Regions from separate parts of the Exiguobacterium sp. SL-10 genome, predicted to be linked through region 2. Evidence: riboswitches for the same ligand, from Rfam matches in the RefSeq annotation. Region 2 holds a riboswitch; each other region holds the start of a gene.

Region 1 (3,259 bases), on a different contig from region 2:
AACGCCAAGTTACCAAGTCCCCCGCCCCCGACGACCCCTGCCATCGCCGTGTAACCGACGATCGCGACGATCGTGACCGTGATGCCTGACACGATGGCCGGCAACGCTTCAGGGAACAATACTTTATAGACAATCTGCCATTTCGTCGCACCCATCGATTCGGCCGCCTCGATGACGCCGCGGTCGACTTCGCGAAGCGCGAGCTCGACCATCCGCGCATAGAACGGAGCCGCACCGATGATCAGTGCCGGCAGTGCTGCCGTCGAGCCGAGCATCGTCCCAACGACGAGTAACGTGAACGGGATGAGCAAGATAATCAAAATGATGAACGGGATTGACCGGAACACGTTGACGATTGCGCTGATGATTGTGTAAATCGGCCGGTTTTTCATCATGAGTGGCTCGTTCGTGACATATAGGAGCATCCCGAGGGCAAGACCGATGACGAATGTCGCGGCTCCGGCGACGAGCGTCATATAGAGCGTCTCCCACGTCTGTTCCAACATAACTTGCCAATCTACATTAGGAAACATCGCTTTCTACCTCCACTTCCACTGCCTGTGACCGGATTGAGGCGATGGCCCGCTCGACTTCAGCCGGCTCTCCGATCAATTGGATGAATAATGTCCCGAGGGCACCGACTTGTGACTGCGTCACGTTCCCGCCGATGATGTTGAAGCCGATATCATGCTGCTTCAACACTTCCGACAAAATCGGTTGTTCGGCCGTCTCGTTCAAGAATTTAAGCTTGACGATTTGACCGCTCGGATAACGGGCTTTCAAATGCTCGAACGTGAGCGACATGTCCTCGACCGCACCAATTTGTTTGACGAACTCTTTTGTGATCGGCTGCTCCGGATGTTGGAACACGTCGGCGACTTGTCCGGTCTCGACGACCTTCCCGGCCTCCATGACGGCGACACGGTGACAAATCTTTTGAATGACATGCATCTCATGGGTGATGAGGACGATTGTCAAACCGAGCTTCTTATTGATACTGACGAGCAGTTCGAGAATCGAATCGGTCGTCTTCGGGTCGAGGGCGCTCGTCGCTTCATCGCAGAGGAGCACTTCTGGATTCGTAGCGAGCGCGCGGGCGATCCCGACTCGCTGCTTTTGGCCACCCGATAGTTGTGACGGATAGCTGTCTTCTCGTCCGGCGAGGCCGACGAGTTCGACGAGTTCTTGGACGCGGCGTTTGCGCTCGCTCGCCGGTACCCCGATGAGCTCGAGCGGGAAGCTGATGTTCTCAGCGACCGTGCGCGACCATAATAAGTTGAAGTGTTGGAACACCATCGAGACGTTTTTACGTACCCCGCGTAGTTCCTTCGGCGTGAGCTTCGTCAGCTCGCTGCCGGCGACCACGATTTCACCGCTTGACGGTGCCTCGAGTCGGTTGAGCAACCGGATAAGCGTCGACTTTCCCGCTCCCGAATATCCGATTATTCCAAAAATTTCGCCGCTTTCAATCGTAAGCGACACATCATCGACCGCCTGGACCCGACCGTTTTTCGTATCGAACCATTTGGCCACATTGCGTAGTTGAATCAATCCATTTCCCTCCTGACAACAAAAAAAGTACGCACGTTTGAGCAAACGTGCGTACTTTATCGTACGGACAACGATTGCTCTCATCTTCCAAGGTTTACACCTTGCTGGAATTAGCACCATTTCGGATTGCTCCGCGGTTGCTGGGCGTCATAGGGCCAGTCCCTCAGCCTCTCTTGATAAGAGTGGTTGCGTATTTGATTAGCCTTATCATAGCGACATATTATTTTCATGTCAAACTATTTTATGCAAAAAAATAAAAAAAGGTGCCATCCGAGGATGACACAGAACGTAGCACCTTGAGACACGGGAAGGACAACCCATAGATGAACCTCTTTTGCCCGATCAGAGCATTCATCCTTATATGGGGGATTTTACCCAATCATCACTCGGTCTTCGAACGGACCATGCAATTACGCGACCGGTGCCTCGACGCTTGATTTTTTTGGGGGACAATCGAAGGGACGGTCCACCTGAAATCGCGTAAGCTCATGCAGCGGTTGTTCGAAAACGTCTTGCTGACGGGAAAATCTCGTCCTATGTTGTGTTCAAGTAAGATGTTGTAATGAATATATCATTCGTGAACTTTCTGTGTCAACTGATTATTTAAAATTTTCAGATTATTCTCATCATCCTATCTCATTTAACGAAAGATAGGACGTGCTGAACGTTTTGAAACGCATACAACCGATCCCGAACCTGGCCATTCTCCAGCTTTAATAGCGCCGGGACGCTCATGACCTGATACGCCTCAAGCTCGTTCGGGATAAAGTTGGCGTCACGCTTTTCAATCCGGATTTCTGGGTCGACCGCCTCGACGACCGAGAGCATTCGCTCCGCCACGGCGCATGTACCGCACATCGGAGCGTATATATATAAGAATCCGTCTGTCATCATTGTTCTCACCTCTTCTTTTAGTATATGAATGCGGACCGCTCTGTTCAAAAGTTGTGCTCAAATGGAAAATTCTGAACATTTCAACATTTCTTGTTGACGCTCGCCAGAAAGAAGCATAGTATGGTCATTAACTTTATTGCTTTTGTACATAACAGCATACCAGTAGAAAAGGACAGGTGAATCCCCAATGACGGAAGAGAAGCTTACCGGAAAACAGTTTTTGATGAACGTATTGAACGGCCTCAGTCTAGCCATTCTCATCGCCCTTATCCCGAGCGCTTTGCTCGGTGAATTAACGAAAGCCATCTTGCCGTATGTTCCGTCCTTGCAGTTCATCTTGGACGCGACGACGATTGCGATGCGCCTCTTACCAGTCATCATCGGTGTCGCCGTCGCCATGCAGTTCGGACGCTCGGCACTCGAGGCCGGGACGATCGGCATCGCCACCCAGGTCGGCAGTGGCGCCATTCGCATCGAGGAAGGCGCATTCCTCATGGCCGGGATCGGTGACGTCATCACGGCCGGCGTGACGGCCGCTCTCGCGACGTTCCTTGTCATGCAGCTGTCGCCACGTTTGAAGACGTACACGGTACTCGTCTTGCCGATGACGGTCATCGTCGTCGCCGGAGGGATCGGGGCGTTCCTGCTCACTTACATCTCACAAATCACGATGTACGTCGGGACGATCATCATGACGATGACGGAACTGCAGCCGATCGTGATGGGCATGTTGATCGCGATGGCGTTCTCGCTCATCATCGTCTCGCCAATCTCGACGGTCGGCATCGCCACGGCCATCAGCCTGTCTGGTGTC
Region 2 (3,259 bases):
GACGATGAGCGGGACGTTCCGTAGAGAGGCGACGAGTTTGGCCGTATCGACGAGCTTACCGCCTCCGACAGCGATCAACACGTCGGCGTCAAACGAATTGATCCGCTCGACTTCAGCGTCCGTACACTCTCCGCGGAACGCCGTGGCTGGATAGTCCGCAATCGCCGGATGGATGTCCCGAACAACGTCATATCCGTTCTGACCGTGCAGGACATGGGCCCGACGACCGTCAATCAAGTCGTCGAGACGGTCGAGCGCGTCATCGGAGTGGTCATACTCGAGCACTGCTTGACGAATCATGCCCGTACCTCCTCATAAGCGGCGAACAATCGTTCAATCCGTTCGACAGCCTCGTCAATCTTTGGTTCTGGTGAGACGAGACCGAAACGGACATAACCGTTCCCTTCCGAGCCGAAGAAATAGCCCGGCGTGACGGCGACTCCCGCTTCATATAACAGCTTCCGCGAGAATGATTTGGCATCGCCCTCAGGCACTTTCGCCCAGACGAAGAATGAGCCTTCCGGCGGTTCGACGGCCCAACCGGCCCGATTCAATCCGTCGACGAGGCGATCACGACGGGCCTCGTACAGTCGTGCCAAATCGTCGCGAATGGTGCGCGGCGCCTCGAGCGCGGCGACGGCGGCCGCTTGGATCGCTGAGAAGACGCTGACGTGGACGTGGTCCTGATACGTATTGATTGCTTCGATGATGTCAGCGTTCCCGACGGCAAAGGCGACGCGCCAACCGGACATGTTGAACGCCTTCGACATCGTGTACACTTCAATGCCGACGTCTTTCGCCCCTTCTGCTTGCAGGAAGCTCGGCGGGACATGTCCATCGAATCCGATGCTGCCGTATGCGAAATCGTGGACGACCATCAAGTCCCGCTCCTGGGCGAACCGAACGGTGTCGTCAAAGAATGCTGGTGTGGCGACGGCCCCCGTCGGATTGCTCGGATAGTTCAAGTACATGAGTCTCGCCCCTTCCGTATCGAGCGTCTCATAGTCGGGGAGGAAACCGTTCTCCTCGCGTAAGATGAGATCACGGACGACGGCACCGGCGAGTCGTGCCCCGGAGATGTAGTCGGGATAGCCCGGGTTCGGCAGCAAGATCCCGTCCCCTGGCTCGAGCACGCATTGCGGAAGTGTGATGAGTCCGGATTTGGAGCCGATCAGGATTGCGACTTCTGTCTCCGGATCGAGCTCGACCCCGTACTCGTTCAAATAGAACGTAGCCACCGCTTGCTTCAGACGGGCCTGTCCTCGGAACGGACCGTATTGATGGGTCGAAGCGTCGAGGAGCGCCGTCTGGAGTGCATCACAAATCGGCTCCGGCGTCGGTAGGTCGGGCGTTCCTTGACCGAGTCGGATGATATCGCGACCTGCCTGTTCGAGCTCGGCGACTTCAGCGGCGAGTCCGACGAAATGTTGGGGCGGTAACGTCTTAAGTAAGTTTGAGCGTCTGTCAGTCATGAATAGTCCTCCTATGCAAAAAACACCCCTTTCCGCGGAAAGAGGTGTCGAGATACGGACGTATTCAAACAACCACCTTCCCATCTCTCAAGGTCACCTTGCTGGAATTAGCACAGTATTGAATCAATCTGTTGCTGAAGCTTCGTCGGGCCAGTCCCTCCGCTTCTCTTGATAGAAAGTGTTTTATATGCAATTTGTCTTTTTGTAATATGTCACTTAGTTAACCAAACGTTACCAATCTTGTCAATCCTTTTTCGAAAATGTGTGCCCCCTATTGAATCCCGGTAAAAAAACGGTCATAGTAAAAAGTGAACACTATTCTACAAAATTTAAAGCATGAGGGGATGGACCATTGGAACTAAATCGTCAATTGATTTGGAAGTTGAGCGTCATCGGCCTGATTTTACTTGTCCTCTGGAAGGTCATCAGTGAGCCGGATACGATTTCTCGTGTGCTGCACTACGCGTTCCAGTTGCTGACACCGATCATTATGGGAATCGCCATCGCACTGCTCCTGAATACCGTCCTGTCCTATATAGAAGAACGGTTTCACTTAAAACGTTATCAAGGCTTGCTGATCGTCTATGTCACGTTCATCGGAATTCTCGTCATCTCTGCGGTGACGTTGTTCCCGCGCATCTATTCGAGCGTCGCCTCGCTCATCGAGGAGCTCCCATTCTACATCCGTCAGATCGATGGGTTTCTCGCCCAGCTGAACACGTACTTGAAAGAGTACAACGCAACGATCGCCCAGGCCATCGACTTCAGTCGCTTCGAGGAGCGCTATTCCGGTTGGGTCGAGACCGCCGTCTTGTCATCGGTCAGTTACGTGTCGAGCTTCACGATGACGCTCATCAATTTCTTGATCGGAATCGTCATTTCAATCTATCTATTGAAAGACAAAGAGGTCTTTGCCCGTATGTTCAAGCGTCTGTTGTACGCGATGTTCCCTGTCGCATCAGCCAAGACGACGATCGATATCTTTCAAGAGATGGACTACATCTTCAAGCGCTATATCATCGGAAAGTCGCTCGATTGCCTCATCATCGGGGTGATGGCCGTCGTCGGTCTGTTGGTGATCGGTGCGCCTTATGCGCTTCTCCTAGGCGTCATCATCGGAGTATTGAACTTCATCCCGTATGTCGGTCCGCTGCTCGGGATGATCCCGGCGTTCATTATCACCTATTTCTATGACCCGTTCACGGCGCTCATCGTCCTCCTGTTCATCTTCTTGCTGCAACAGTTCGATGGCCTCTGGCTCGGTCCGAAGATACTCGGCGACAGTGTCGGCATCACCCCGTTTTGGGTCATCACGTCGATCATCATCGGGGGTAGCCTGTTCGGCCTCGTCGGCATGTTCATCAGCGTGCCGGTAACGGCGATGATTCAAGTCGTATTGTCTCGCTTGATCGATTATCGGCTCAGTCGTAAGAATTTAAATGAATTATTATGACACATTGATGATTTAGGTTGACACATTTCACAGAAATATCATAATCTTGAAGAGAAGACAGTCCAATGTAGAAAGGAGAGGTACCGATGTCAGTCATTCAACGCTCGCACGTAAAAGTCCATATTGACCGGCAGGCGCCTCTCCGTGATTTGAATCCGTGACGTTCGCCTGCCTTCCGAGGCATGTCTAAGATCGTAGGGACGCGTATGCCTTTGTGCATGTTGCGTCCCTTTTTTCATTCCAAAAATTAAAGCAGGTGAACCTAATGATTCAATCACTTAAACGACTCGACCGCAATATTTGGATCCGTTTCCTCGGGGAGACGATCACCGGC
Region 3 (3,259 bases), on a different contig from region 2:
GAGTGATGTCGTCAAACGTCTCGAACGGGGCGTAAGCGATCCCTTCTGCCTCACAGAGTGTGATGAGTTGGCCCCGGGCGTAGACAAAGTCGGCACGCTTCGCGACCTCGAAGTCGGTCACCGAGTCACCAATCACGATCAAGCGGTCAGCGGGATTGACGATGCGACGGGCAATCGTCGGTTTGCAGCAGCCGCAATCGTTCGTACAGTGCTCGTCGCAAGCGTGCGGCCAAGCGACGGTGACCGTCTCAGCGGAGAAGTCGGCAACGTTACAGTAAATGTGTTCTGGGTCGACGTGACCGTCTAAGATCGGATGGACGAAAAAGTCCATCCCGCCGCTGACGACGTCAAACTTCCAGCCGTGTGCTTCCACTTGTGCGAGTAAGTCCGGAAATCCTTGACGCACGGTGATACGATTCAACAAATAGTCGCGATACGTCTCGGCGTCCGTACTCGGGAGCAATGCGAACATTTGCCCGACCCCGGAGCGAATCGACATCCGCTGCTCAAGGACCGCATCTTTCAACTCGACCCAATCGGGCGGGGCGAACGCCTTCATTAAGGCAATGATATTGTCTTCCGCTGTGATCGTCCCGTCGAAGTCGCAGAGAATATGGACCGTCATCGTTGTGCCCATGCCTTCAACGCGGTATCGAGTTCGTCCGACTGTCCCTCAGTTTGACCGAGGACGTGGTCGATTGCTTGCCGGAAAGCGCGAGCCCCGGCGGCTGCACCGTCCGGGTGACCGTGAATGCCACCGCCGGCGTTGATGACGACATTCGTTCCGAAATCACGGATGATGTCTTTGACGAGTCCCGGATGAATCCCGGCTGACGGGACCGGTAAAATCGGTTTCGACCAATGCGGTTCGGCGCTCTTGTCACGAATCGCGAACGCCTCGTCACGCGGTGTCGCGAGCGAGCCGTACGGAGACGGGAAGAGCGTCAAATCGGCACCGGCGAGGCGAGGGAGTTTACCGAGCAAGAGCGAATGACGGATTGAACCGGTCAAGGCGCCGGCAAAGGCCGGATGCGCCAAAATCGGCACGCGGATGTCTGGGTCGTTCGCGAGTTCGCGCAATGTGTCGAGACCGTACGTATAGACGTTGAACAGGAGTGCTGTCGCACCCGCCTCGATGAGTCGACGCGCCTGGTCACGCAGACCGAACACCGGGCCGCTCAACGTGATGGCGTAGAGGACACGCTTCCCGGTCGTCTCGAAGTGGGCTTGAATGACGTCCGCTCCAATCCGGGCCCGTTCGAGCGACGGGGTGAGCGGGTTGTCGTATAAAATCTCGTCGTCTTTGACGATATCAATCCCACCGGCGAATTGAACGCGGAGTTGCTGCTCGAGAAACGCGAGATCTCGCCCGATGACGCCTTTGAAGATGCTCATGACGAGCGGACGATCATGGACACCGAGTAACTCGCGAATCCCGTCGACACCGAATTTAGCGCCCTTGAAATCGGGAGCGAGCGTCTCGGGCAACGTCAAGTCGATTAACCGAATCGAATCGTCGAGGGACAGTTTCCCGAACGTCGTCGTCAAGATGGATGAGAAGTCAGGGCTGACATTATGTAACGGATAGCGGATCGTGAAGCGGCTCGTTGTGTCTGTATGAGATGTCGAGACGACCTCACCACGGTACGCCTGTAACTGCTCTTGCTCTAAGTGAGGCAGCTCCGTCCATGTGCCGACGGTCAGCTCGAGGGCGATTTTGTCAGCGACGGCCGCAACCGCGTCCGTTCGTTTGATTTCATATGTAGCAGTGATACTCAAAAAAGTTCCTCCTTCCAGGCAAACAAAAAATGACCCCATGCCGAGGCAAGAGGTCATCATAAAAAATGAACTCTTATCTCTCAGCTTTCGCTGCAAGAATTAGCACCGTGCCATCTCTGGTCGGTTGCTGCGACATCATCGGGCTCGTCCCTCCGTCTGCTCTTGATAAGAATGTGATTTGAAGTTGTGAAATTTAATTGAATTTTTGCACAGAATCGCCATGTCGTCAATTCCTTTTTTTCCAAAAAAAATATTTTGGGAAGTTGTTTCCATATATGCACAAAAAAAGACGGAGTTTTGTCGGGAAAATGACGTTGACAATCGTGACGTCGAGTCCGTAATATTCATCACATAAGTTCACCGAATCGAATAAACCACTCTTATCGCGAGTTGGCAGAGGGAATTGGCCCGATGACGCCGCAGCAACCGACCACTAGGCACGGTGCTACATCCACCAGACGAATGTCTGACAGATGAGAGGAACAACCAATTTGGCTGTGCCTCTTTCTCGCGGAGAAAGGGGCTTTTTTTGTGGGCAACGTACAGGAAGGGGAAAACATCATGTCATATCAACCATTTACAGAACAGACCGTCGTCGAGCATGTGAAAACGTTGGGGTTAATCGAAGACGGAGGCATCACGCATTGCGAAGAGATCGGGGACGGCAATTTGAACCTCGTGTTCCGCATCCGACAAGGCGAAACGAGTCTCGTCGTCAAACAGGCGCTCCCGTATGCGAAAGTCGTCGGTGAAAGTTGGCCGCTCACACTTGAACGGGCGTGGATTGAGCAGTTGGCGTTGCGCGAATTCGCCAACGTCGTCCCTCGTTTCGTGCCAATCGTGCTTGGTAGTGACCGCACGCTCGCCTACACGATTTTAGAGGATCTGTCAGATTTTGATATCGTTCGGACAGGCTATTTGGAAGGGAAAACGTATCCTGAACTGGCCCGCCATGTTGGTGAATTTTTAGGCGAGACGCTGTTCGCGACGTCGGATTACGCGGCCGGACCGATCGCGAAGAAGCGGATTGAACGTGACTATTATAACCCGGAACTGTGTGACATCACCGAGAAACTCATCTTCACCGATCCGTTCAAAGACGCGGAGTCGAATAATATCGAAGCGGCACTACGAGACGACGTCGAGCGACTTTGGGAAGACCAGGCGCTCAAAGTCGAGGTGACGAAACTGAAAGTCGGCTTTGTCACAAAACATGAGGCACTCCTGCATGGAGACTTACATACGGGTAGCATCTTTGCGACCCAACAAGAGACGAAGATTATCGATCCGGAGTTCGCGTTTTACGGACCGTTCGGTTTCGATATCGGGCAAATCGTCGCTCATTTGACGCTATCGACATTCCATGACCCACTTAAGCGCTTCGAGCGTTTCACGGACGTCTTGACGGTGTGGGAGACGTTTGAGAAGACGTTCCGGGCCAACTTTGAGCGCGCCGTCGAGCCATTCAACACGATTGGTT

What was found. A riboswitch is a leader RNA that binds a small molecule or an ion and turns the genes downstream of it on or off. The one in region 2 is predicted to bind S-adenosylmethionine.
Region 1: another riboswitch for S-adenosylmethionine. It lies ahead of EVJ33_RS13350 (methionine ABC transporter ATP-binding protein); the one in region 2 lies ahead of EVJ33_RS05255 (aminotransferase class I/II-fold pyridoxal phosphate-dependent enzyme).
Region 3: another riboswitch for S-adenosylmethionine. It lies ahead of EVJ33_RS07375 (2,3-diketo-5-methylthiopentyl-1-phosphate enolase); the one in region 2 lies ahead of EVJ33_RS05255 (aminotransferase class I/II-fold pyridoxal phosphate-dependent enzyme).

Annotation. Positions count from the first base shown of each region.
Region 1 is NZ_SJUP01000014.1:48,876-52,134, reverse strand. Features, by position in the region: gene EVJ33_RS13355 (methionine ABC transporter permease) at 1-533, opposite strand, end outside; gene EVJ33_RS13350 (methionine ABC transporter ATP-binding protein) at 523-1,551, opposite strand; SAM riboswitch class I at 1,629-1,734, opposite strand; gene EVJ33_RS13345 (thioredoxin family protein) at 2,188-2,454, opposite strand; gene EVJ33_RS13340 (PTS sugar transporter subunit IIC) at 2,633-3,259, shown strand, end outside.
Region 2 is NZ_SJUP01000003.1:125,166-128,424, forward strand. Features, by position in the region: gene EVJ33_RS05250 (iron-containing alcohol dehydrogenase family protein) at 1-300, opposite strand, end outside; gene EVJ33_RS05255 (aminotransferase class I/II-fold pyridoxal phosphate-dependent enzyme) at 297-1,472, opposite strand; SAM riboswitch class I at 1,550-1,650, opposite strand; gene EVJ33_RS05260 (AI-2E family transporter) at 1,825-2,925, shown strand; gene EVJ33_RS05265 (MDR family MFS transporter) at 3,191-3,259, shown strand, end outside.
Region 3 is NZ_SJUP01000005.1:56,760-60,018, reverse strand. Features, by position in the region: gene EVJ33_RS07380 (2-hydroxy-3-keto-5-methylthiopentenyl-1-phosphate phosphatase) at 1-625, opposite strand, end outside; gene EVJ33_RS07375 (2,3-diketo-5-methylthiopentyl-1-phosphate enolase) at 622-1,779, opposite strand; SAM riboswitch class I at 1,850-1,951, opposite strand; SAM riboswitch class I at 2,157-2,259, shown strand; gene mtnK (S-methyl-5-thioribose kinase) at 2,341-3,259, shown strand, end outside.